DNA from 4 places in the Lysinibacillus sp. COL-1 genome. Region 1 is predicted to be linked to each of the others. Evidence: riboswitches for the same ligand, from Rfam matches in the RefSeq annotation. Region 1 holds a riboswitch; each other region holds the start of a gene.

Region 1 (5,744 bases):
AGCTAGCATCTTCCCATTAGGGCAAGATGTTTTTTTTATGAATAAATAGGGGTGAACAAGATGACATCACATTCAATTTCATTTTATATAAATCAGTTAAAGCAGCAAATTATGAACAACCTTTCTGGTGAGCATATTAGGCCATTACAGCTTTATATTAGGAAGTTAATAGAAGAAAACCCAAATGATTATACATCTATTAATGATGCCTATTTAACGATCAAGCATGAATTAATCGAGACATGTCATGATAGTAGATAAAAAATCTGAAGTGAAGTGAATAATTAAATGGAATGCAAAATGAACAAATCTGAAGACATAATGGACAACATAGATATGAATCAAAAAGTTTTATATAGAAAATTGGATCATTTTGAAATGGAAAGAGGCTTGGTATTAGAAAGTTTAGACATTTTTCTAAGATGGAATCAACAAACACAATACCTTTCTGAAGACAAGCTTCAAAAGCTTTGGATGAAACTGGTAAGGAAGTATAAATTCTCTCTCGATGAATGGGAAAGAACTGCTGGTCATACAAATATCCATGCTTATCTAGTGAAGGAGCAAGGACATGGGTTACAAAAGTTGATGCGCTTTTACAAAGATCGCCACGGCATAAAATGGTTGGAAAATGCATTTCATTATGGAATGTCATTGCTCATTGAAGTTGGAAAAATGCCTGGATTAGAAATGTTTTTCCTAACAAATTTAATATGTTACAGATGGGAAAAGGATTATTTAGAGGATGCAGATGTTCAACAGTTTTTTTGTCATTCAATAAATGGTAAAGTGAAGGAGGTCTATGAAAGTTTCAGGGCTTTCGATCAAGAACAGAATCTGTTAACCGCAACTACTCTCTATAAACTTTTATCAAAATATAATCCTCATTTTCAAGTGAATTCGGCAGCAACGCCTGAATTTTATAAGGAATTGTCCTTATTTGTCGAAATCGAGTAATCCATACGTTCGACATGTCAAACAGTCTATTATTCTTTAGAATATAGGCTGTTTCTATGTGAAATACGCTAGTATATTTAATGCTCATAGATCCGTAGTAACAGAAAATCTCGTACATAGTTTAGATACACAATGAATTAAGATATAAATAATAGATGGAGAAATTCCTTCGAAAGTTATGATTAAAAATAATGAATAATCAAAAAATAAAGAAGTTTAGAATCTAGATTTACTTTTTATATGAAGGATGGTACACTTAAAACTATTGAACAACAACTATATATTGTGTTCGTTTTATATAGGTGCTACTATATGTAGTTTAAAAGGGAAGTTCGGTACAATTCCGACGCTGTCCCCGCAACTGTGAAGCTGACAATGATTACAACCACTGTGCATTCGCATGGGAAGGGAATCAGAGGATGAAGCAAAGCCAGGAGACCTGCCTCTATAAAACAATTAATCATTTCTTCGGGGATTAAGAAATGGGAACGTCAGTATTTTTGGTATGGTAACGTTTCCATTTAGCTATCTCTCTAGAGGAGATAGCTTTTTATTATATGAAAAGAGGGATTTCTATGAAACTTTATACGAAAACAATCTGTCCAAAATGCCTTTGGGTAAAATCTGAATTACAACGTGCAGGACTTGAGGCAGAAATCGTCAACATTGATCACGATGAACAAGCTAAACAAACAATAATCGATGCAGGTTTTTTAAGTGTGCCTGTTTTAGAAATGAATAATACATTTATAGGAGATGTTAAGGACATAGTTTCTCATATTGAGATGATTGTTCTATGATCGTTTACGCAAGTCGTACAGGAAATGTCCGGAATATTGTTTCCAAATTAAGGGCAGAGTCTGTTGAGCTCTCTGAGGAATTACAATTGAATAAGCCTTATCTTTTAATTACTTATACTGATGGCTTAGGTGATATCCCTGCAAAAGTGGAACGTTTTTTAGAAAAAAACAGAGATTTTTGTAAAGGTGTAGTTGCCAGTGGGAATAGTAACTTTGGGCACAACGTATTTGGGGCTGCTGGCGAGAAAATCGCTGCTACCTATCATGTACCCTTAGTAAGAAAATTAGATTTACGAGGCAATCAAACAGATTATGAAGCCATACAAACGTTTTATGAAACGAGGGTAATAAGATGAAAACCTATTTAAAGCTAAATAATGACGTACTGAATCGTTATAGTTCAACTGGGCTACTTGAATTAGAAAAGGATCGTGAAGCTACACGCCGCTACTTTTTAGAGTATGTCAACGTGCGTTTACGTTACTTTATTGATATTGAAGAAAAAATCCGTTATTTAGTTGATGAGGGCTACTACGAGAAAGCATTTATCGACATGTATGAAATGGAATTTATTAAGAAGCTGTACAAAAAAGCATATGATTATAATTTCCGCTTCCCATCCTTTATGAGTGCAAGTAAATTTTACGATAGCTATGCTATGAAAAGTCGTGATGGAGAAGAGATTTTAGAAAAATATGAGGACCGTATTGTCATTATCGCCTTGTATTTAGCACAAGGGAATACGGTGCTAGCAGAACGTTCTGTCGAAGCAATGATGGAAGCTTATCAGCCTGCTACACCAACAGCATTAAATAGTGGTAAAAAAGCACGTGGTGAATTAGTGAGCTGCTTTAAATTATCGATGGATGATTCCATGAATAGCATTGCTGAAAATATTGGTTATTGCTTAGAGCTATCAAGACTTGGCGGTGGGGTTGGAGTTAACTTAACTGATTTACGCCCTTTAGGTGACCCTATTAAAGAGATTCTAAATCGTGCCAGTGGTGTCATCCCAGTTGCTAAACTGTTAGAAAATTCTTTCAGTTATTCCAATCAACTAGGGCAGCGAAATGGCTCTGGTGTTGTCTATTTAAATATTTTCCATGCAGACATTGAAAATTTTATTTCATCTAAAAAACCGAATGCCGATGATAAAATTCGCCTCGCAACATTATCAACAGGAATAATTATACCAAGTATTTTCTTCGAACTTATGAAACGTGATAAAGATATTGTCTTGTTCAGCCCATATGATATTTTCAAAGAATATGGCAAACGCATGTCTGAGATTTCCATTTCAGATATGTACTATGAGCTACTTGATAACCCTAAAATTCGTAAAATTAAACGTTTGAATGCACGTAGGCTGTATACAGAAGTGAAAAAAGCACAATTTGAATCGGGCTATCCGTTTGAAATTTTTGATGATAATGTCAATGAAGTGCATCCTTTAAAAAACATCGGTCGCGTAAAAATGTCCAATCTATGTACCGAAATCCTGCAAGTTCAAGAAACAAGCATTATTACAGATCAAGATCAACCGAATGACTATGGATTAGATGTATCCTGTAACTTAGGATCGATTGATATTCATGCAGCAAGTAAGGTCAATGATTTCGAAGCCTTAATCGATACGGCTATGCACCTATTAACAAATGTGTCGCAAATGACGCACATTAAAAATGTACCGTCTGTTGCAAAAGCCAATCAATTAATGCATTCAGTAGGACTTGGTTGTATGAACCTCCACGGCCATCTTGTGACGGAGGGCATTTTATATGGCTCTAAAGAATCGATTGATTTCATGGATCGTTTTATGGAAGCAATGAACTTTTATTCACTCAAATCATCGATGGAAATGGCTAAAGAAAAAGCTGCAACTTTTTATCGATTTGAGGACAGTGATTATGCATCAGGTAGCTACTTTGACCAATATGTCAATAAAATCGACGAAGAACTATCACCCGTTGTGTTAAAAGCACTTGGCAATGTTCCAATCATTACGAAAAACATGTGGGAAACGCTTAAGCAAGATGTGATGCAATATGGTCTATTCCATTCCTATCGTTTGGCTATTGCACCAACTGGCAGTATTTCCTACATACGTAGCTGTACGGCTTCTATTGCGCCATGTACTGAGCGTGTAGAGGTTCGTGATTATGCAGATAGTAGAACGATTTATCCAATGCCTCATTTAACAAATGATAACAGTCATTTATATGTAGAGGCATATGATGTTAATCCGTATGATTTAATTGATTTGTACGCTGCTTCTCAAAAACACGTTGACCAAGGTATTTCCATGACGCTTTATGTAACAGATAATTGGACAACTGAACAATTAGCTAAAGTATACATTTATGCATGGGTAAAGGGCATTAAGTCCGTTTACTATGTTCGTCAACGATTACAAAGCTTAGAGGAGTGTGTAGCATGTCAAATATAATTTATGAGGCGGTCAATTGGAATAAGGCAACGAGTGAACTTGCCCAAATATTTTGGGACCAGCAATGGAAGCAAATTTGGTTTCCTGAGGAAATTGCGGTCAGTAAAGATATCAAACAGTGGAAAAGCTTTGAGCATCAAGACACGTATAAAAAAGTGTTCGCGGGATTAACGTTACTGGATACAGTTCAGACCAATATAGGGATGAATCGTGTGGCCGCTTATACAGACGATTTACAAGAGAAGGCTGTCCTAACCGTTTTTGATGCATTTGAGGCAATCCATGCCAAATCCTATTCTTATATTTTTACAACGCTTTGTACAAACGAAGAAATAGATGAGTTATTTGAATGGGTCAAAAAAAATGAATTTCTACAATATAAGGCCAATAAAATTGCGGATATTTATAATAGTATCGAAGAAAACGATCCAGAAAGCTTATGGAAAGCGATGTTCTCCTCCGTTATGCTCGAATCTTTCCTTTTCTATTCGGGCTTTTTCTACCCGCTGTACTTAGGAGGACAAGGCTTCCTACGAAACAGTGCTGAGATTATTTCACTTATTTTACGCGACGAATCCATCCATGGTGTCGCAGTTGGATTTTTTGCTCAAAATCTATTCAAGCAATTTTCAAAAGAAAAACAAGAAGAGCTAAATTTATGGGGCTATGAGCTATTATTAGATTTATATCAGAATGAAATGAAATATACAGATGATATTTATGCGGAAACAGGATTATCACCTGAAGTGAGAGCCTATGTACGATATAATGCTAATAAAGCCTTAATGAATGTTGGTTTTGAAGCAATGTTTCCAGAAGAAGAAGTCAATCCGATTGTGATGAACGGTATTCGTAATGAAGGCTCCACATACGATTTCTTTTCACAAAAGGGAGCTACCTATGCTAAAGCAAAAGTAGCGCCAATTACAGATGACACATTTAATTTTAATCGTTAGGATGGAGAACAATGAACGTAGAAGTAAAAATCAAAAGAGTACACGCGGATGCAATACTACCAATGCAAGCCAATCCTGGTGATGCGGGCATGGATCTCTACTCCATTGAAGCAGTAGAAATACCAGCAGGCGTAGCCAAACTTATTAAAACAGGTATACAGATTGAATTACCTAAAGGAACGGAAGCCCAAATTCGACCAAGAAGTGGACTAGCATTAAAGCATAGTATAACCGTACTGAATAGCCCAGGCACAATTGATGAAGGCTACAGAGGGGAAATCGGCGTTATTTTAATCAACCACGGTCAAGAACCGTTTATCGTCGAAAAATCTATGCGTATCGCCCAAATGGTCATTCAATTTGTCCCATCCATTCAATTAGTAGAAGTAGATGAATTATCACAAACGATCCGAGGAGCATCTGGATTTGGAGCAAGTGGTACTAAATAGAATTGATTAGTTTAAAAAGATGACAAAGAAATCCTGTGTGTATATACATGCAGGATTTTTTTGTTGTCAGTAAGGATAGTCTGTTTAAAGCTTAGCAGAACTACACATGAAAGCAATGGACATTAAAAAAGATGAC
Region 2 (5,744 bases), 170 kb from region 1:
CATTTACACATACTTAGGGTTTGTTTGGCATTGGGTGATGAACGAAGATAAGCGAAGGATTTCCTCAAAAATGGTAGGAAGTCCTTTTTGTTTTGACATTATGTACGCAAAGGGGATGCATGTATGACTTCTTTAGATATGACCATTTGTAAGCAGCCACGCACAGAAGTTGCCAAGAAAGCGAAAACAAGAATGGCGGTCGAATCATTGATTGACCAATTATTAGCAACGAAGCTGATCCGCAATGATCGCTTCTTTGAGCAAATTTTATATAATAAAGAAATTATTTGGATACAAAATGGGGATGTGGACGGGCATCTTTTTGCGAAGGCAGCGGTAACCGATCAACTGAAAACGAAGACCAATAGCTTTATGATGTATATGCCGACTAACCCGATTGTCTATGAGGTTAACGGGGAGCCATACCATTTAATTACACGCATTGATTCCACACGTGCCAAGCCCAATCTTGACCGTCTGTCACTGGAGCCAAAGCCTGTTTTAAGTGCAGCACGTGTCAATGATGTATTATGCTCGATTGTGATGCGTTTTTATGAAACATATATCCACGATTTAGCGCCTCAACATGATAAGTTAATAGCCTTTGTGCAGCAGGAATATGCCCAATTTATTGAAGCGGTTCAGGCATTAAATGATTACCATTTCAACTGGCATCCACGTGGCAACGGTCACGAGCTATTGCTGCAATTAATTGATCAACTGCAAATTTTAAAAAGTTATCCTGGTAAAGTGCTAGTTGATTTCACAAACACGCATGACTACGTGATTGTCGAGCCTGCATACCTTGTGCACAGTCCTACAAAGAAAGCAGTAGGTGCATTATAAACTCAAGCCCTCCATCAAACGGAGGGCTTGTTTTTATTTATTTGAAGGGTAGGGGGTAAATACTCTCGTTCGAGCAAGGAATACTCGCGGAAGGAGATGAAATACTCTCGTTCGAGCAGCGAATACTCGCGGAAGGAGATGAAATACTCTCGTTCGAGCAGCGAATACTCGCGGAAGGAGATGAAATACTCTCGTTCGAGCAGCGAATACTCGCGGAAGGAGATGAAATACTCTCGTTCGAGCAAGGAATACTCGCGGAAGGAGATGAAATACTCTCGTTCGAGCAGGGAATACTCGCGGAAGGAGATGAAATACTCTCGTTCGAGCAACGAATACTCGCGGAAGCAGATGAAATACTCTCGCTCGAGCGGGGAATACTTGCGGAAACAGATGAAATACTCTCGCTCCAGCAAGGAATACTCGCGCAAACAGGGTAAATACTCTCGCTCGAAGCAAGTAAACACCCGCGCAAGCAAACGGCTTCGCTCGAGCAGGATCACCTACTTACAGACAATGCATGGCTGCTTGTGCCTCGTGCCAAGGAACAGAATATCCTTTGCCCTTCGCACAAAAGATGCTGGAGGAGCTGTATTCTGGGTCGGCATTTTTATCGTAGCCAATCTGTGCAATAACTGCCTCTGCATTATGACACACATCATAGCCATCAAATTGGAGTGTGAGTGCGCCCTTACCATTGGTATAGGCCGCAAAGGTTGTGCTATAGCTCATTAGGGTGGCGACGGGCGCTCGTCCCGTTAGCACAACATCTGTTTCGGATAAGATGGGGTCATCGAATGTGCCAGCAGCTTGCTGTATGTCGCTCATCATGCGGCCGATAAAGTCGTTCGAAGCCTTCATTTTAAAGCGATAATAGGGTTCAAGCAGGATGTTCTGTGCTTGCTCAAGTCCTTGACGTAGCGCACGGAAACTAGCTTCTCGGAAATCGCCGCCCGATGTATGTTCATTATGTCCGCGACCTGTTAGCAGTGTAAAATGAACATCTGTCAGAGGGAAGCCTGTGAGTAAGCCATGGTGATCACGCTCAAACAGGTGCTTTTCAACAAGGCGTTGGTTGCCTACCGATAAATGATCCGCATGGCAGGCATTGCTAAATGTATTACCTACTCCTCGCGGATTGGGCTTCATTAGTAAATGAACTTCTGCATAATGCTTGAGGGGCTCAAAATGACCATAGCCTGTCACCGTCGTCACAATGGTTTCCATATATAAAATTTGGGGCTCGCCAAAGGAGACCGTTAATGAAAAACGCTTCATTAACACTTCTATCAGTACCTCCAACTGAATAACGCCCATAATGTGCACATGGATTTCCTGGAACTTTTCCTGCCAAACCACACGTAAGGAAGGCTCTTCTGCTTCTAGTAAACGGAAAATTTGTAACACTTCCTTGATATGCTGATGGCCCTCATATTGAACCTTTGCCTGTAGCGTTGGGACAAGCTCATAGGGCTGTGACAGCATAGTAGTGCCGATGCGGTCTCCAATATTGGCCTGACTAAGTCCTTTAACAGCAAAAATCTCTCCCGCTTCAACCTTTTGGACGGTATCAAAGCGACTGCCATTATAGAGGCGAATTTCAGTCACTTTTTCTGTCACTTCTTCAAACGAAAATTCATCCCGAACATGTAAAACGCCCTTGATAGCCTTCATAAATGTTAAACGCTGGTGGCCGTCATGACGAATTTTAAAAACCTCCCCCTCAAACGGTGCATTCACTTCAAAATGGGTGTCTGTTAATAGAGGGAGCTGGGCAAGCAATTCCTTGATGCCCTCATCCTTTAGGGCAGACCCTGTAAAGCAGAGGAAGGCACATTCCTTTTGAATCATGGTCTGTAGCTGAGTAAGACATTGCTCATGCTCCAATGACTCATTCAAAAAGGCATCGAGCAGCTCTTCATTACGCTCAGCCAACCATTCCATGATGCTGCTTGAAACATAATCAGTACGAAGCGGTTCATCGACGAACAGCACCTGCTGGGAACAATCCTTGCGGAGCTGTGTCATAACGGCCTCCACATTGGCTCCTTCGCGATCAATTTTATTGATAAAGAAGAATGTTGGGACATGGTATTTGCGTAAAAGCTGCCACACGGTTTCCGTATGACCCTGTACGCCCTCGACCGCACTAATGATAACAATGGCATAATCCATCACACGAATGGCGCGCTCCATCTCAGGGGAGAAGTCGACATGCCCTGGTGTATCAATCAACGTGTATGTATCGTCGCCTATGTTCATGCGACCTTGCTCGGCAAAAATGGTAATACCACGCTTGCGCTCTAGCTCATGATGATCGAGAAAGGTATCCTGATGATCCACTCGACCACGAGCTTGAATGCTTTGTGTATGAAAAAGTACTTGCTCAGAGAAGGTTGTTTTACCTGCATCCACATGCGCAAGTACACCAATTGTTTTGTACATAACATATCCTCGTTTCTATCTATAGCTATCTTTTCATTGTAACAGAATACTAGCCTATATATTTCTTGTAAAATAGTTCGTATTTTTGTCGAAATAGTGCTAATATAATGATGATTATATATTTAGCAATATACTACTGATTGAGCTACAAATTTTCTTCTGCTAGTCTATCAATAGTATTAACCATTATAGAACGTATTGGTGCAAATGGCATTTGTCATTTGCTTAAAAGGGAAATCGGTGCAATTCCGATGCTGTCCCGCAACTGTAAATGGGGAGTCTGTACAGCATGCCACTGTAGTTTAACTATGGGAAGGCGTATAGATGATGAACCTAAGCCAGGATACCTGCCAGTATGTGTTTTTTGACTAAGAACCACGAGGATGGGGATAGTGATAAAGGTAATGTACCGTTTTTTCACTATGCTACTCTCTTGGCGACAAGAGGGTTTTTTTATGCCCTTCCCACGAATCCTGGTAGCAAAGAAGTCTTTGATTTCTTTCTATAGATGAACAACAAAGGAGAAAAGGACATGAAGAAATGGAAAAGTTTATGGCTGGTGATGGTCATTGCCTTGGTCGCTGTTTTAGGGGCTTGTAATGCAAAGGACAAACCTGAATCAGCAGCGCAAGATGAGAAGGTTGAGCCATCTGAGGCAGCAACGGAAGTAACCATTGACAATAATGAAACAACTCAAACATATAAGGAAGCACCTACAAAAGCGATTAGTTTAAATCAGCATGTGACAGAGATTATGCTAGCGCTAGGCTTAGAGGATTCCATGGTAGGCACAGCTTACTTAGATGATAAAATCTACGAGCCCCTACAAGAAGCATACGATAAAGTGCCTGTGCTTTCTGATCAATACCCAACGAAGGAGCAAGTAATTGATGCCGAGGCTGATTTCTTATATGCAGGCTGGAAGAGTGGCTTTGGTGAAAAGGGTGTTGGAACACCGGAAGAGCTTGAGGAGTTAGGCATTCATACGTATTTACATACGGCTTCCAATATGACAAAGCCAACACTAGAGGATATTTTCACTGATATTCGTAATATCGCAAAAATTTTCCGTATTGAGGATCGTGGAGAAGCCTTAATTGAGCAAATGACGCAAGATGTGGAGGCAATTCAAGCTAAATTACCAAAAGATAGTGAGAAATTACGTGTTCTCGTATTTGATAGCGGTGAAAAGGATGTCTTTACAGCTGGTCAAAACTTTATGAATGAACTAGTGTCAATCGCTGGTGGTCAAAATATTTTTGGTGATGTGGAATCAGGCTGGACAACCGTGTCGAAGGAAGATGCGGTAGACCGTAATCCCGAGGTAGTTGTCGTGATTGATTATGGTGAAACAACGGCCGAACAAAAGATTCAATTCTTAAAAAATGATCCAGCATTAAAGGAGATGGAAGCTGTTAAAAATGATCGCTTTGTCATCCTGCCACTGTCAGCTGCGTCTGAAGGCGTTCGTGCGGCAGAGGCTATTGAAATTTTAGCGAAGGGCTTCTATCCTGATAACTTTTAAAATTCCGAGCTAGCATTGTGCTAGCTCCTTTTTCATAAGGAGCGATATCAATGAATGCATTTCAGAAAAACGTACCAGATCAAACATTTGAAACACTTAATCGTCATGGCGAATTTACACGCTTAGCTGTCAGCCCAGGTATTATTAATAAGCATTATACGCCTGCACAATTTCAAAAAATAGCAGAGATTGTTGGCGAAAAGGGGGCGATTAAGTATTCGGCCTCCTATAGTATTTTAGTGTCCATTCCAACGAGTGCTGTGACAGAGGCTATGCAAGCCTTACGAGAAGTGGGTCTTTATGTTGCACCATCAGGACCCATCATCGCGATGAAGGCCTGTGATTTTTGTGATGGTGAAAAGATGGAGGCTGCTCCGATAACCGAACAGCTTTATCATGCTTTAGAGGGGATCGAGGTACCTGCAAGAGTACGTGTTAACATCAATGGCTGTGCGTCAGCCTGCTACAATGCAGTCTATGATGATATTGGACTCGTTTATCAGCAGGAGAGCTTTGATGTTTACTTAGGTGCTGTACCGATGGGGGCAAAGGCGCAGGCGGGCACGTTATTTGCGAAAAAGGTAGGTGTCGAGCACATTGAAGATTTTTTGCTACAAATGATGAACCTTTATAAGGAACATGCTCGTCCGAATGAACCCTTTTTTAAATTTTATCGCAGAACAAAATCAACCGAATATTGGGAATTAGTAAAAAAATCAATTAACTAGCAGGAATATTACTTAGGGTGTCGAAGTATTGTAGTAGAGTACAGAAAATGACAATACAAAGGAGCAAGAACATGACATCGAAACAAGGGATTCAAACAGAAGATCTTTACCACTTGAAATCAGTAGCCGATCCACAGCTCTCACCTGACGGGACTGAGGTAGTTTATGTTGAGACACGTATTGATGAGAAGAAAAAAGATTAT
Region 3 (5,744 bases), on a different contig from region 1:
ATCCATCACGGTCAGCAAAGCTTATTATTGGTCTAATTGAATCTGCCGCAGAACAAGTTTATTTGTTTGATGACAGCAAGGATGAAACGATGACACTGCTTAAGCTTGAACTTCTAGACTTTTTATATCATGCACTTGGCCTACGTCACGCGTAAGTGACGTTCTCTTTTATCTACAAAATGACTGAACGTCAGTCATTAATTCTATTAATGAAAGGATTTTAATTATGCAAAAAGAATGGTTATATGTCGGTCTAACAAGTTTATTTGAATTGTTTTGGATATTTGGTTTTAATGTAGCAAGTTCCTGGTGGCATTGGATTATTATTGTGTCTATAATTGCTATCGATTTTCACTTCTTATCAAAAGCTTGTGAAAACCTACCTACTGGTACCGTATACGCTATTTTCGCTGGTGCAGGTGCAATTGGCACTACGTTAATGGACATTTTTATTTTCGATGGAGAGTTTAATGCGATTAAAGGTATTTTCATGTTTATTTTAATATCGGGCGTTATTGGATTAAAATTAGCAGATAACGCACCAACAGATCACGATGAAAAGAAAGGAGTGAATGCATAATGGGTTGGGTATATATTTTATTAGCAGCAATAGCCGAAATTATAGGTGTTATTGGATTACGCTTTTATAGTCAAAATAAAACGATACGAAATTTATTATTATATGTCGGTGGCTTTGGATTATCATTTGCCCTTTTATATGCTTCCTTCAATTATTTACAGCTAAGCATTGCCTATGTTGTCTGGGTAGGTATTGGTACTGTCGGTGCAGTGCTTGTCAATATCATTTTCTTTGGTGAATCCAAAAATCTACCACGAATTATCAGTATCATCGCTATTATCATCGGTGTAGCAGGGTTAAAGGCCGTATCTTAATTAAATTACACTCAAAGGACATCCTTCTTATATCGAGGAATGTCCTTTGTCATTTAAACCATTGAGTATATCTTTGAACCTGTTACATTTTTATAATTAAAAACAGATACACTGCGGTCCTTACTCTAGCTAATGAAAAATCCGTCTCCTGTATAAACATTGACTATTTTTCTAACTAAGAAACATAAAAACTCTTCCTGGTATGACTGTTTCCAATGCCATGTATTTTCGTAAATGCTACTTTCATAATGAATATATTATGTAAATTAGTTGTCCTTACTTTTTTAAACTTGACTGACCTTCTTTGCGAATTGATCAGGAACATACGTGAGGTATGGTTTACCAGTCAAGGAATGTGTTTGAATATCAGCAAAAACACCAAATACTTCTTGTAACAATGCTGGTGTTAGCACTTCCTCCGGTGTCCCATGACACACGATTCGACCTTGCTGCAACACGTAAATTTGATCACAGTACATTGCCGCAATATTCAAGTCATGTAAAGCCGCAACTACTGTTAAATGTAAGGTTTGAATTAAGTCCATAAGCTGAAGTTGATGTTGGATATCTAAATGATTCGTTGGCTCATCTAATATAAGCACTTGTGCTTGCTGTGCTAGTGCTCGTGCAACCATTACACGTTTTTTCTCTCCACCTGAAAGGGAGCTAAAGCTTCGTTTTTCTAAATGAGCTATACCTGTTTGCTTCAAAGCATCTTTAACAATTTGAAAATCTTGCTCTTGATCTAGCTCTAACAGTTTTTTATGTGGCGTTCTCCCCATGCTAACTAAATCATGTACAGTGAAATCAAATAAAACAGGTGTATCTTGACTAACAACAGCTAAATTCTTCGCAATTGCTTTACTAGATTGCTTTAAAATATCATGCTCATTTAATAATACCGTCCCGCTTTCAGGTTTTAGAAGACGATACATATTTTTTAGCAATGTTGATTTGCCACTACCATTAGGGCCAATTAACCCAACAAACTGCTTTTTCTTTATTTGAATACTTACTTCATGTAGTATACGTTGATCGTTAATGGAGAATGATACTTGCTTTGCTTCTAATGTCATATAAGTTAATCTCCTTCACCGAAAGAATAATTATTGCGACGGAGTAGCCAAATGAAAAATGGACCTCCACAAAAGGCTGTAATAATACCAATTGGCATTTCCTGAGGAGCAATGATAATTCGAGCAAAGGCATCAGCCCACACTAAGAAAATCCCCCCTATTAAAGCACTAATCGGTATCACATATTTATAGTTAGATCCCACAATTAAACGTACTATATGAGGGATAATTAGACCTACAAAACCAATAGAGCCACTGACTGCCACCAGTACACCTGTTAACAGGGAGACAAGTAATATAAGCTGAATCCGAAATTGCTGAAGATTAACGCCTAACGTCACTGCCGCTTCTTCCCCAAGTAAAAGTAAATTTAAATTTCGATAGTGTAGCCAGAGAAGCCCAAATACGACGAAAAATATGGAAGCTGGAATGATAATATTATTCCATTTAGCTCCTGCTAGACTACCTAGCATCCAAAACATAACAGCTTTTAAAGCCCCCTCTTGCTTTGACATCATTAAAATAAAATTAGAAATGGCCGTTAAAATAAAGGAAACAGCCATACCTGCCAATAACAGACGAAAAATAGAAACCCGTCCCCCAACACGAGATAAGAAAAACACCAGTGCAATGGCAAGTAATGATCCTAGAAAGGCTGATATTGAAAGCGCGTAAATACCTAAAAATGAAAAGGCTCCTAAAATAATCACAGATGTCGCTCCGACGGCTGCCCCTGAAGAAATCCCTAAAATATACGGGTCAGCAATGGAATTTCGCACAAGTGCCTGAATGGCTGCCCCCGCAATGGCTAATCCAGCACCAACAATAGCAGCCAATAAAACACGAGGTGCTCTTATTTGCCAAATGATAATTTCCTGTGAGCGACTCCAATCCTGCTCTATGGCATTTTGTATAAAGGGGATTTTAGAAAGAATAACTTTCCATACATATAATGGTGTAACTGAAACTGAGCCAACCATTACAGCAAAGGTCATTGAAACAATTAATACCATAAAAAGTACGAAGGAAAATAACATAAATTTTTTATTCATCTGTTTCAAACTCCTACTGAATAGTGATGAATGAAGCAATAAAAAAAGGTATTCCATACGCAACGACGCATAGAAATACCCTAGAATAAACAAAGTCAGAAAAAATCCAGCTATTGTCCGTAATTGCTTGCATCCTCGTGGGCATTACAGGTATTACTAACTGGCAGGTCTCCTGGCTTCGATTCAACACCCTATAATTACCTTCCCATTCTTCCACAGTGGCAAATAATATTATAGGACTCCTCGTTACAGTTGCGGGACAGCGTCGGACTTACACCGACTTCCCTTTTAAGTGACATTATAAAATGGCACACCAATAGTATTTGAATTTATAAAATTGTGACGATTCTATCATACATTTTTATAGATTGTTAGTCTACATGGAATTTTATTTCTAAGGAAGAACAATATATAAGCTGTATCTTCGCAGTTTTGAGCACAATAGCTATTTGCTCGTTATAAATTGGCTATCTATTACTTAATAGTTTTGGCATGGGAGGATACTCCACCACATCTTAGCCATTTTTCCTATCACATACATCAATAACATTTCGCTCTCTTCATTCATGTCAAAAAGCAATTGACATCCATCATTTCTGCACATTTGTTTGCTACAGTAAGGGAAAATAGTGAGGAGGATATTACATGATATTTAAAAGAAAATGGTCTACTGGACTTCTAGCAGTAACGGCCTTCATTAGTTTAACAGCTTGTGCGGAGGAGCAAACGAAGCCTGCATCTACTTCCAATAACACTGCTGAAGAAATGGATCATTCTACGATGAACCACTCAAGCTCAGGTGAAGTACCATCCACATTAAAGAACGCGGATAATCCGAAGTTTTCTGTTGGAAGTAACGTGATTATTACGGATGGACATATGGACGGTATGAGAGGTGCCGAAGCAACAATAATAGGTGCCTATAACACAACTGCCTATGTTATTTCCTATGAGCCAACTTCCGGTGGAAAGCGTGTAGAAAATCATAAGTGGGTGATTCATGAAGAATTGATTGATCCAGAAGAAGCACCACTAGCCCCTGGCACAGAAGTAAAAACGGACGCAGCGCATATGGAAGGTATGGAAAATGCGACTGTCCGTATTGAGGAGGCTATCCAAACGACTGTTTATATGGTTGATTACACTTCGACCACAAATGGTGAAGCTGTTAAAAATCATAAATGGGTGACAGAAGAAGAATTAACCTCAAAATAATATAAACAACCTCTCCAGCATTTCTGGCAGAGGTTGTTTTCTAGCTTTTGTGTTGTAACGGTTTTCTATCAATTGACTTATGCCATTTATAGCCGATACCCCATACTGTTTGCAAGTAATCATCCGCAGGGAACCCACTTTTTCTTAATTTTTCTCGTAAATTACGCACATGAGAATCAATGGTACGATCTTCAATTGTCACATTATATCCCCAGACTGTGGTGATTAGATGTTCTCTAGAAAATACTTTATTTTGATGATCTAAAAATAAAACAAGCATGGAAAATTCCTTTGGTGTTAGGGGAATTGCCTCATGTTGAAAATATAATTCAAAGGATTCCTTATCTAAGCGAAGACCCTCAAAGCTAATAACCTTTTCCTCTATTTTCGATCTTCTTAATACCGCATATATACGTGCTAATAACTCTTCCTCATCAAAGGGTTTTAATATGTAGTCATCAGCACCGAGGTTTAAGCCTTTGACAATATCCGCATGCTCTCCTTTTGCAGTAAGCATAATGATGGGTACATCCCAAAACTTCCTAATTTCTTGGCACGCCTGCCACCCATCCATCTCTGGCATCATAACATCCAAAAGAATTAAATCTGCATGCCCATCTTCTAAAAAATCGAAAGCCTCTTGAACGGAAGACATAGCTCTACAATAAAAATTCGGCTCTAAATAAAGGGTTAATAAATCTAACATTCTTGGCTCATCATCAATGCATAAAATGGTTTTCATCTGTTTCTACCCCTTTAAAAGATAATTCAAAAGTAGTTCCTTTATTTATTTCACTGCTAACCTTCACTTCGCCCCCATGCGCCTGTACAAGTTCCTTGACAATAGCAAGCCCCAGTCCAGAACCACCTAAAGCACGACTACGAGATTTTTCCACTCGATAAAATCGTTCAAAAATATAGGGTAAATCCTTCTTTGGAATCCCCTTCCCTGTATCTTGAACGATAATGCTTAAAACATCATTGTGTTTCTTTGCGGTGACTGAAGTCGTATCTCCTGACGCACAATAGATTAATGCGTTATTTAATAGATTTATTAGGATTTGCTCTAGCCTTGCTTCATCTGCCCATACTGTCAAGCCCTCTTCATAACGTACAATAAAATGTATACCTTTCTCTTGAAAAGCAGGGCTTAGCTTTTTTTCAATGTTTGTAAAAAATGAATTTAAATGTACGTTTTGTTGTTCAATCACAAACGAGTTTTCATCCATTTTAGCTAAATCAAATAAATCTTTAATTAATCGAGAAAGTCTATTTGTTTCTTCTATTATAATGGCTAAATACTTTTGACGATCCTGCTCTGTTAAATCCCGTTTCGAAAGAATGTCGGTATAGCCTTTAATAAAGGTTAGCGGTGTGCGAAGCTCATGTGCAATGCTCGATAAAAATTCCTTACGCTCATGCCTTAAATGATTCAGATCGTTAGACAACAGCTGTATAGCATTCGATAAATCCCCAAGCTCATCCTTCCCATTGGTAGAAAGGGCGA
Region 4 (5,744 bases), 1.9 Mb from region 1:
AGACCAACTTGAGAAAAAACCTGTTTGATGGGGGTAGCGCCCTAGTGAAATGGCCTCCCTTACACTGTTTGAGAAAGCATTTGCATGAAGCTGTGGTAGTACAGCCATCTTTTGCGCCAAAGCACGGGCATTATAAGAAAGGATATTTTGTCCATCAATTGTGATTGTTCCAGCAGTAGCTGGTAATATCCCACTCATTACCTTTAATAATGTGGATTTCCCACTACCATTCGGTCCCAGAATACCAAGAATTTTCCCTTTTTCCACAGTAAAACTAATGTCCTTGACGATTGGTACATCTTCATAACCACCTGATAGATGTTCGACAATAATCATGCCCGTACCCCCTTACTTCTTCGTTGCTTATAAAAAATATAGGAGAAAACAGGTGCACCAATAAACGCCGTAATAACACCAATAGGTAGCTCTCTTGGCACAATAATTGTTCGTGCTACTAAATCGCAAACAATGAGTAAAGTTGCGCCATTGAAAAACGATAATGGCAATAAATGGCGGTGGTCAGAACCCCAAATCATCCTTGTCATATGCGGTACAACTAATCCTACAAAGCCAATTGTGCCAGAAACCGCTACAGCAGCTCCTGTTAACATGGAGCCACCCGCTAAAATCAAATACTTACTACGTTTCACATTGACACCTAAATGCTTCGCGCGCTCTTCACCATATAACAAAACATTTAGCTCTCGTCTTTGCGTCCAAAGCATAATGGAACCAACAATAACAAATGGCGTGATCATTTGGACATATGGCCATCCACGCATTGACACAGAACCTAGTAACCAGCCAATTACTTGGCGTAGCTCTTCTCCAGATAAAGCGATCATTAATGAAATGAGAGAACCTAGAAATGAGCTAAAAATAACACCTGTTAAAATTAACGTTTCCATCTTCAATGAACGGTCTACCATTCTAGCAAAGCTCATGACCACTACCATCGTGATGATTGCGCCTATCATACTAAAAGTGGGTAGGGCATACAAGCCTACGACCGGTATAGATATACTAAAAAAAATCGTAATAACAGCACCAACAGATGCCCCCGACGAGACGCCTAATGTATATGGATCTGCCAATGGGTTTTTTAACAACCCTTGGAAAGCTGCTCCAGCAATGGCCAAAGAAGCTCCCACTAGTCCAGCTAACAACACGCGTGGCAGACGGATTTTCCAAAAGATATTAGCAGCTGTTTCATCAACTGCTTGATTCCATAAAACTTCTAACGGAATATGAACTGAGCCTATCGCTACGCCACACCAGATACTAATGACAAGAAGCGTACATGTTAGTACATAGGCTAGTGCTATTTTTTTCACTTAAATACCTCTGGATAAATAGCTTTTGCTAATTCTTCAAGACCTTCTCCTAAACGGGGACCTTGACGACTTGTTGTGCTTTCATCTACTTGAACGATTGCCTTATTTTTCACGGCATTAACAGTATCGAAACCAGCACGTTGTGGTATTTTTGTTAAAATATCTGGTACATAATGATATGTCACAACGATGACATCTGGGTTTTTCGCAATAATTTGTTCTGAACTAATTTCATACCAATCCTTCGCATCTGCCGCTACGTTTTCTGCATGAATCATGTCCAGCATAGCATTCATAAATGTGCCATTACCCGCCGTATAAATAGTAGGTTCATCCGATGCTTCGACTAGCACTTTTTTGGGTTCGACATCCTTTACTTTTGTCAGAACATCTTCCACTTTTTCCTTCATATTAGCAATAATTTTTTCAGCCTCTGGTAATTTCCCTGTTGCACGACCAAGCAGCTCAATCGTTGTGTAAGTTTCATTAAAGTCTTGTGCATTTTTTACAACAAATACTTTCAAACCTGCTGACTCAAGCTGTTCAATCGCCGCTTCTGAAAGGGACATGCTAGATTCATGCGAAAACACGATATCTGGCTTTAAGGCAATAATTTTTTCAATATTGTACTCCATGCCCCCAACTTTATCCTTTTCAGCGACTTCTGGTGGATAATCATCATTGTCTGTCACCCCAACTATTTCATCATTTAAACCAAGTTCAAATAATATCTCTGTGTTACTTGGAATAAGAGAAACAATTTTTTCAGGCGGTGCTTCAAGTGTAACATCCTTGCCAATGGCATCTGTTATGGTCATTGGGAATGTTGCTTCATCCACCTGTGGAGTCTCTTGCTGTGTTTGCTGCTCCGTAGCTACTGGCTTGTCATTTTTGGCTTCTTGCCCGCATGCTGCTAACAAACCTACTGCTAAAAATGCTGATAATCCTATTTTCCAAAATTTCTTCATATGAATCCTCCTTTGTTGATCCGTGCGTCAATTGGTTAGAAATATTTTCTCCATCAAAATAAGACCCCTCATCTTCGAATGATGAGGGGTCAAAATCGCACCAAAAAACTGATACAAAATCCACCACCCTATCCTCGTAGGCTGTCATGTCTATACTATAAAGGCAGGTCTCCTGGCTCGTGCTTATTGCGTTTTTCAAGCCTTCCCGAAATCTTCAGTGGCATTATTTGAAAAAACTCACACTTACAGTGGCGGGACCGCATCGGAATTACACCGACTTCCCTTTTCACTTTACTTAAGTAAAGAACCTTTATAATATTCAGTTGATTTCATTATACATGAAAATAAAAGAAGTCGCCTCCATTCCAGACGACTCCTTGGCAATTATACAATTTCAGAAAAATATTGTACGGTTTTCATTTGTGCACCTATTTGTCGCAATGACCACGTTTGCTCTAAATAGATATCCGCTAGCTTTTCGTACTTCCCGCCAAATTTTAGTGCCCATTCCACCGCTACAACACTTTCATAAAGATGGGCCATCTTTTTCGCTATATCTTTTGCTTCAAAAGTTTTAGTTGCTTCATCTAAAGCGCTAAAAATTTGTAATGTAGCCGCAAGATTTACCAACTGCTCTTCCACAATTTGCACTAGTGGACTATCCGCTAGCTTCTCTAGCCTTGTCTCCATTTCACGGACAAACAGTTCATGTGCATGGAATTTATCCACTAAACGAATAAGTTCTAAAGCCAAAATATTTGCCGTTCCCTCCCATACCGTCAATACTTGTGCATCCCTTAGTAAGCGTGGTGTCACAAAGTCTTCAATATAGCCATTACCGCCATGTAATTCAATCGCTTCACTAGCATAATGAACGGCTTGCTCTGCCGTTTCCTTTTTCATAATGGCAATATATAAACGATTCATAATGAGATCTTGTTGTGTTCCCTGCCCACTTGTCACTTTATCGTATAATTGAATAAGATCAAATACTGTCGCTACTTCCACATGCAGCTTAGCAGCAAACTTCCCTAATGTATCCTGGATCATTGGGTATTGTGTTAAGGGCTTGCCAAATGCATATCGATTGGTCACATAATGCTTTGCCTCTAAAAAGCCTCGACGCATAATACCAATCGATGCGACTGCATTACAAATTCTCGAAAGATTTAGTGCTTCTAGCATGTAATAAATCCCTTTATTTTGTTCCCCTACAATATAAGCAAGGGCACCATCAAACTCTACCTCGCCCGATGGGACTGCTCGAACGCCTAATTTATCTTTCAATCGACGAATACGAAGATGATTGGCCGTACCATCTTCATTATTCCATGGAACTGCAAATAACGTTAACCCTTTAGAGCCTGCTTGTGCGCCTTCTAAACGTGCCAACACCATTGCTACGCCACACATACCTGCATTGGATGCGAAGTATTTTTCTCCATAGAGACGGTACTCATTGCCTACTTTTCTGGCCTCCACAACATTCGCCCCAACGTCTGACCCTCCTTGACGTTCTGTTAAAAATGTTGCCCCTTCGTATAGCTCCGTCTCTCCTGTTGCACAAACATGTGGCAAGAAACGCTGCTTTACATCCTCATCAGCATAATGATCTAATAGATAAGCCGTAGCCATCGTCAAAGTCACGGGACAATAAAAACCGGGCTCTGCATGAGATAGTAAATAACCTTGTGCAAAGCTATAGACATAATTCCCTTTGTGACCTAACTGTGGAATTTCTTTGTGCACGTAGCCAACAATTCCCGTATTATATGTCTCTTCAATTGTTTTTTTGTAACCGTCATTCACCCAAACCTCTGATACCTCTTCTCCATAAGCATTATACCGTTCAAGGCGGGGCTCTCCCTGCCGATCAGTATGTTTTGCCCTTACGTCAATATCACCTGCACATAACTCACCGAAATCTGTCAGTTCTCTGTGTGCATAAGACAAAAACTCTTTATCTAACATCATTTCTAACACTTTTTGAAGCGTTTCTTCCTCTGTAAAAAAGTTTGTTGCACGCATTTCTTCCTGCTGTAAAACCTTCATGCTATCTCACCTCTTGTCCTTTCAAGGATTGTTTTAAAATTTTGCCTGAAGCATTGCGTGGTAGCGCTTCCACTTTTTCGAAAATACGTGGTAGTTTATACTTCGCAAGCCGTTCCTCTAAATAAGCTTTCAATGCATCCTCATCTATGTCTTGTTTCGTAGCATATACAGCCTTCACGGTTTCCCCCCATTGCGGATGTGGTATACCAATGACAGCAACTTCAAATATCCCTTCAAAGCTTAATAGGCAATCTTCAATTTCCTTCGGATAAATATTGACACCACCTGAAATAATGACATCTTTTTTGCGATCCACAATCCAAATAAAGCCGTCCTCATCCATCCGAGCCAGATCTCCTGTTTTTAACCACCCATCAATGTAAGCAGCCTTGGTTGCTATTTCATCCTTGAAGTAGCCAAGCATATTACCCTCACCAAATAAGACAATTTCTCCTACTTCGCCCACATTTACATCTTCTCCATTGTCATTGACAATACGAAGCTCTGTGCCAAGTGGCGCCCGTTGGCCAATACTCCCAGCCTTCGTTTCATGCTCCTTGCCAAATAACAGTGAGCCACTCGGACCCGCCTCTGTTAATCCATAAACACAGGTTAAATTAGTTGTTCGGAATGCCTGTTGAATGAAGCGAACCTCATTTTGAGATAATGGTGCTCCACCATATACCCACCACTTCATGGAAGACAAATCAGCCGTTTGTAGCCTCGGCATCTGAGCCGTTAATAAATAAGCAACAGGCGCTCCAAAGAAATGCGTCGTTTTTTCCTGCTCAATGGCATCGATAAAAAGGTCTGGTGTAAAGGTTGGTGTTAATACGCTTGTTGACCCTACAAATACGCCCGCCATTAAAAATAAATGCAATGGTGCTGAATGAGTTAATGGCATCATGAGCAATATACGGCTTTCAGGTTTCACTTCCATTTCAACAGCAATCATTTGTGCCACTGTTAAAATATTACGGTAGCTAAATAACACACCCTTTGGTTTTCCTGTCGTACCAGATGTATACAAAATAGTCGAAGGGTCATCTTCTTGTAGCTGGCAATCAATTGTTTGTGTGCTCGCATTTTGAAGCATTGTTTCGTAATGCTGCCAACCTGCTTTTTCTTGGCCGGTTTTAATTTTTAATGGTACAGCAGCTAGCTGTTCAACTGCGGCAAAAATCGCCTCATGAACAACAATCGCCTTCGCTTCGGCATGCTGTGCCACATACTCTACTTCCTGCAATGTAAATTTCGCATTGACTGGAACAACGATTGCCCCGATACGCTGAATAGCAAAATAGCTTACAACAAACTCTAAAACGTTCGGCATAAAGATTAAAACCTTATCATCCTGACTTACTCCTTGCTCTAGCAAAGCATGACTAAA

What was found. A riboswitch is a leader RNA that binds a small molecule or an ion and turns the genes downstream of it on or off. The one in region 1 is predicted to bind cobalamin.
Region 2: linked by a shared signal. The riboswitch ahead of AC6BKE_RS18370 (ABC transporter substrate-binding protein) and the one ahead of AC6BKE_RS19150 (glutaredoxin family protein) in region 1 are both predicted to bind cobalamin.
Region 3: linked by a shared signal. The riboswitch ahead of AC6BKE_RS06195 (FecCD family ABC transporter permease) and the one ahead of AC6BKE_RS19150 (glutaredoxin family protein) in region 1 are both predicted to bind cobalamin.
Region 4: linked by a shared signal. The riboswitch ahead of AC6BKE_RS09835 (ABC transporter substrate-binding protein) and the one ahead of AC6BKE_RS19150 (glutaredoxin family protein) in region 1 are both predicted to bind cobalamin.

What each region holds. Positions count from the first base shown of each region.
Region 1 is NZ_JCAWSJ010000004.1:2,178,750-2,184,493, forward strand. Features, by position in the region: gene AC6BKE_RS19140 (hypothetical protein) at 61-261, shown strand; gene AC6BKE_RS19145 (hypothetical protein) at 301-957, shown strand; cobalamin riboswitch at 1,241-1,418, shown strand; gene AC6BKE_RS19150 (glutaredoxin family protein) at 1,533-1,757, shown strand; gene nrdI (class Ib ribonucleoside-diphosphate reductase assembly flavoprotein NrdI) at 1,754-2,113, shown strand; gene nrdE (class 1b ribonucleoside-diphosphate reductase subunit alpha) at 2,110-4,203, shown strand; gene nrdF (class 1b ribonucleoside-diphosphate reductase subunit beta) at 4,191-5,159, shown strand; gene dut (dUTP diphosphatase) at 5,171-5,608, shown strand.
Region 2 is NZ_JCAWSJ010000004.1:2,009,593-2,015,336, forward strand. Features, by position in the region: gene AC6BKE_RS18355 (hypothetical protein) at 124-846, shown strand; gene AC6BKE_RS18360 (hypothetical protein) at 861-1,274, opposite strand; gene AC6BKE_RS18365 (GTP-binding protein) at 1,351-3,288, opposite strand; cobalamin riboswitch at 3,471-3,657, shown strand; gene AC6BKE_RS18370 (ABC transporter substrate-binding protein) at 3,821-4,813, shown strand; gene AC6BKE_RS18375 (precorrin-3B methylase) at 4,864-5,541, shown strand; gene AC6BKE_RS18380 (S9 family peptidase) at 5,613-5,744, shown strand, end outside.
Region 3 is NZ_JCAWSJ010000003.1:371,337-377,080, reverse strand. Features, by position in the region: gene AC6BKE_RS06215 (TetR/AcrR family transcriptional regulator) at 1-155, shown strand, start outside; gene AC6BKE_RS06210 (DMT family transporter) at 227-580, shown strand; gene AC6BKE_RS06205 (DMT family transporter) at 580-894, shown strand; gene AC6BKE_RS06200 (heme ABC transporter ATP-binding protein) at 1,179-1,970, opposite strand; gene AC6BKE_RS06195 (FecCD family ABC transporter permease) at 1,976-3,022, opposite strand; cobalamin riboswitch at 3,168-3,355, opposite strand; gene AC6BKE_RS06190 (YdhK family protein) at 3,668-4,237, shown strand; gene AC6BKE_RS06185 (response regulator transcription factor) at 4,278-4,979, opposite strand; gene AC6BKE_RS06180 (HAMP domain-containing sensor histidine kinase) at 4,957-5,744, opposite strand, start outside.
Region 4 is NZ_JCAWSJ010000004.1:297,386-303,129, reverse strand. Features, by position in the region: gene AC6BKE_RS09845 (adenosylcobinamide amidohydrolase) at 1-336, opposite strand, end outside; gene AC6BKE_RS09840 (FecCD family ABC transporter permease) at 333-1,334, opposite strand; gene AC6BKE_RS09835 (ABC transporter substrate-binding protein) at 1,331-2,302, opposite strand; cobalamin riboswitch at 2,448-2,629, opposite strand; gene AC6BKE_RS09830 (acyl-CoA dehydrogenase family protein) at 2,687-4,354, opposite strand; gene AC6BKE_RS09825 (class I adenylate-forming enzyme family protein) at 4,356-5,744, opposite strand, start outside.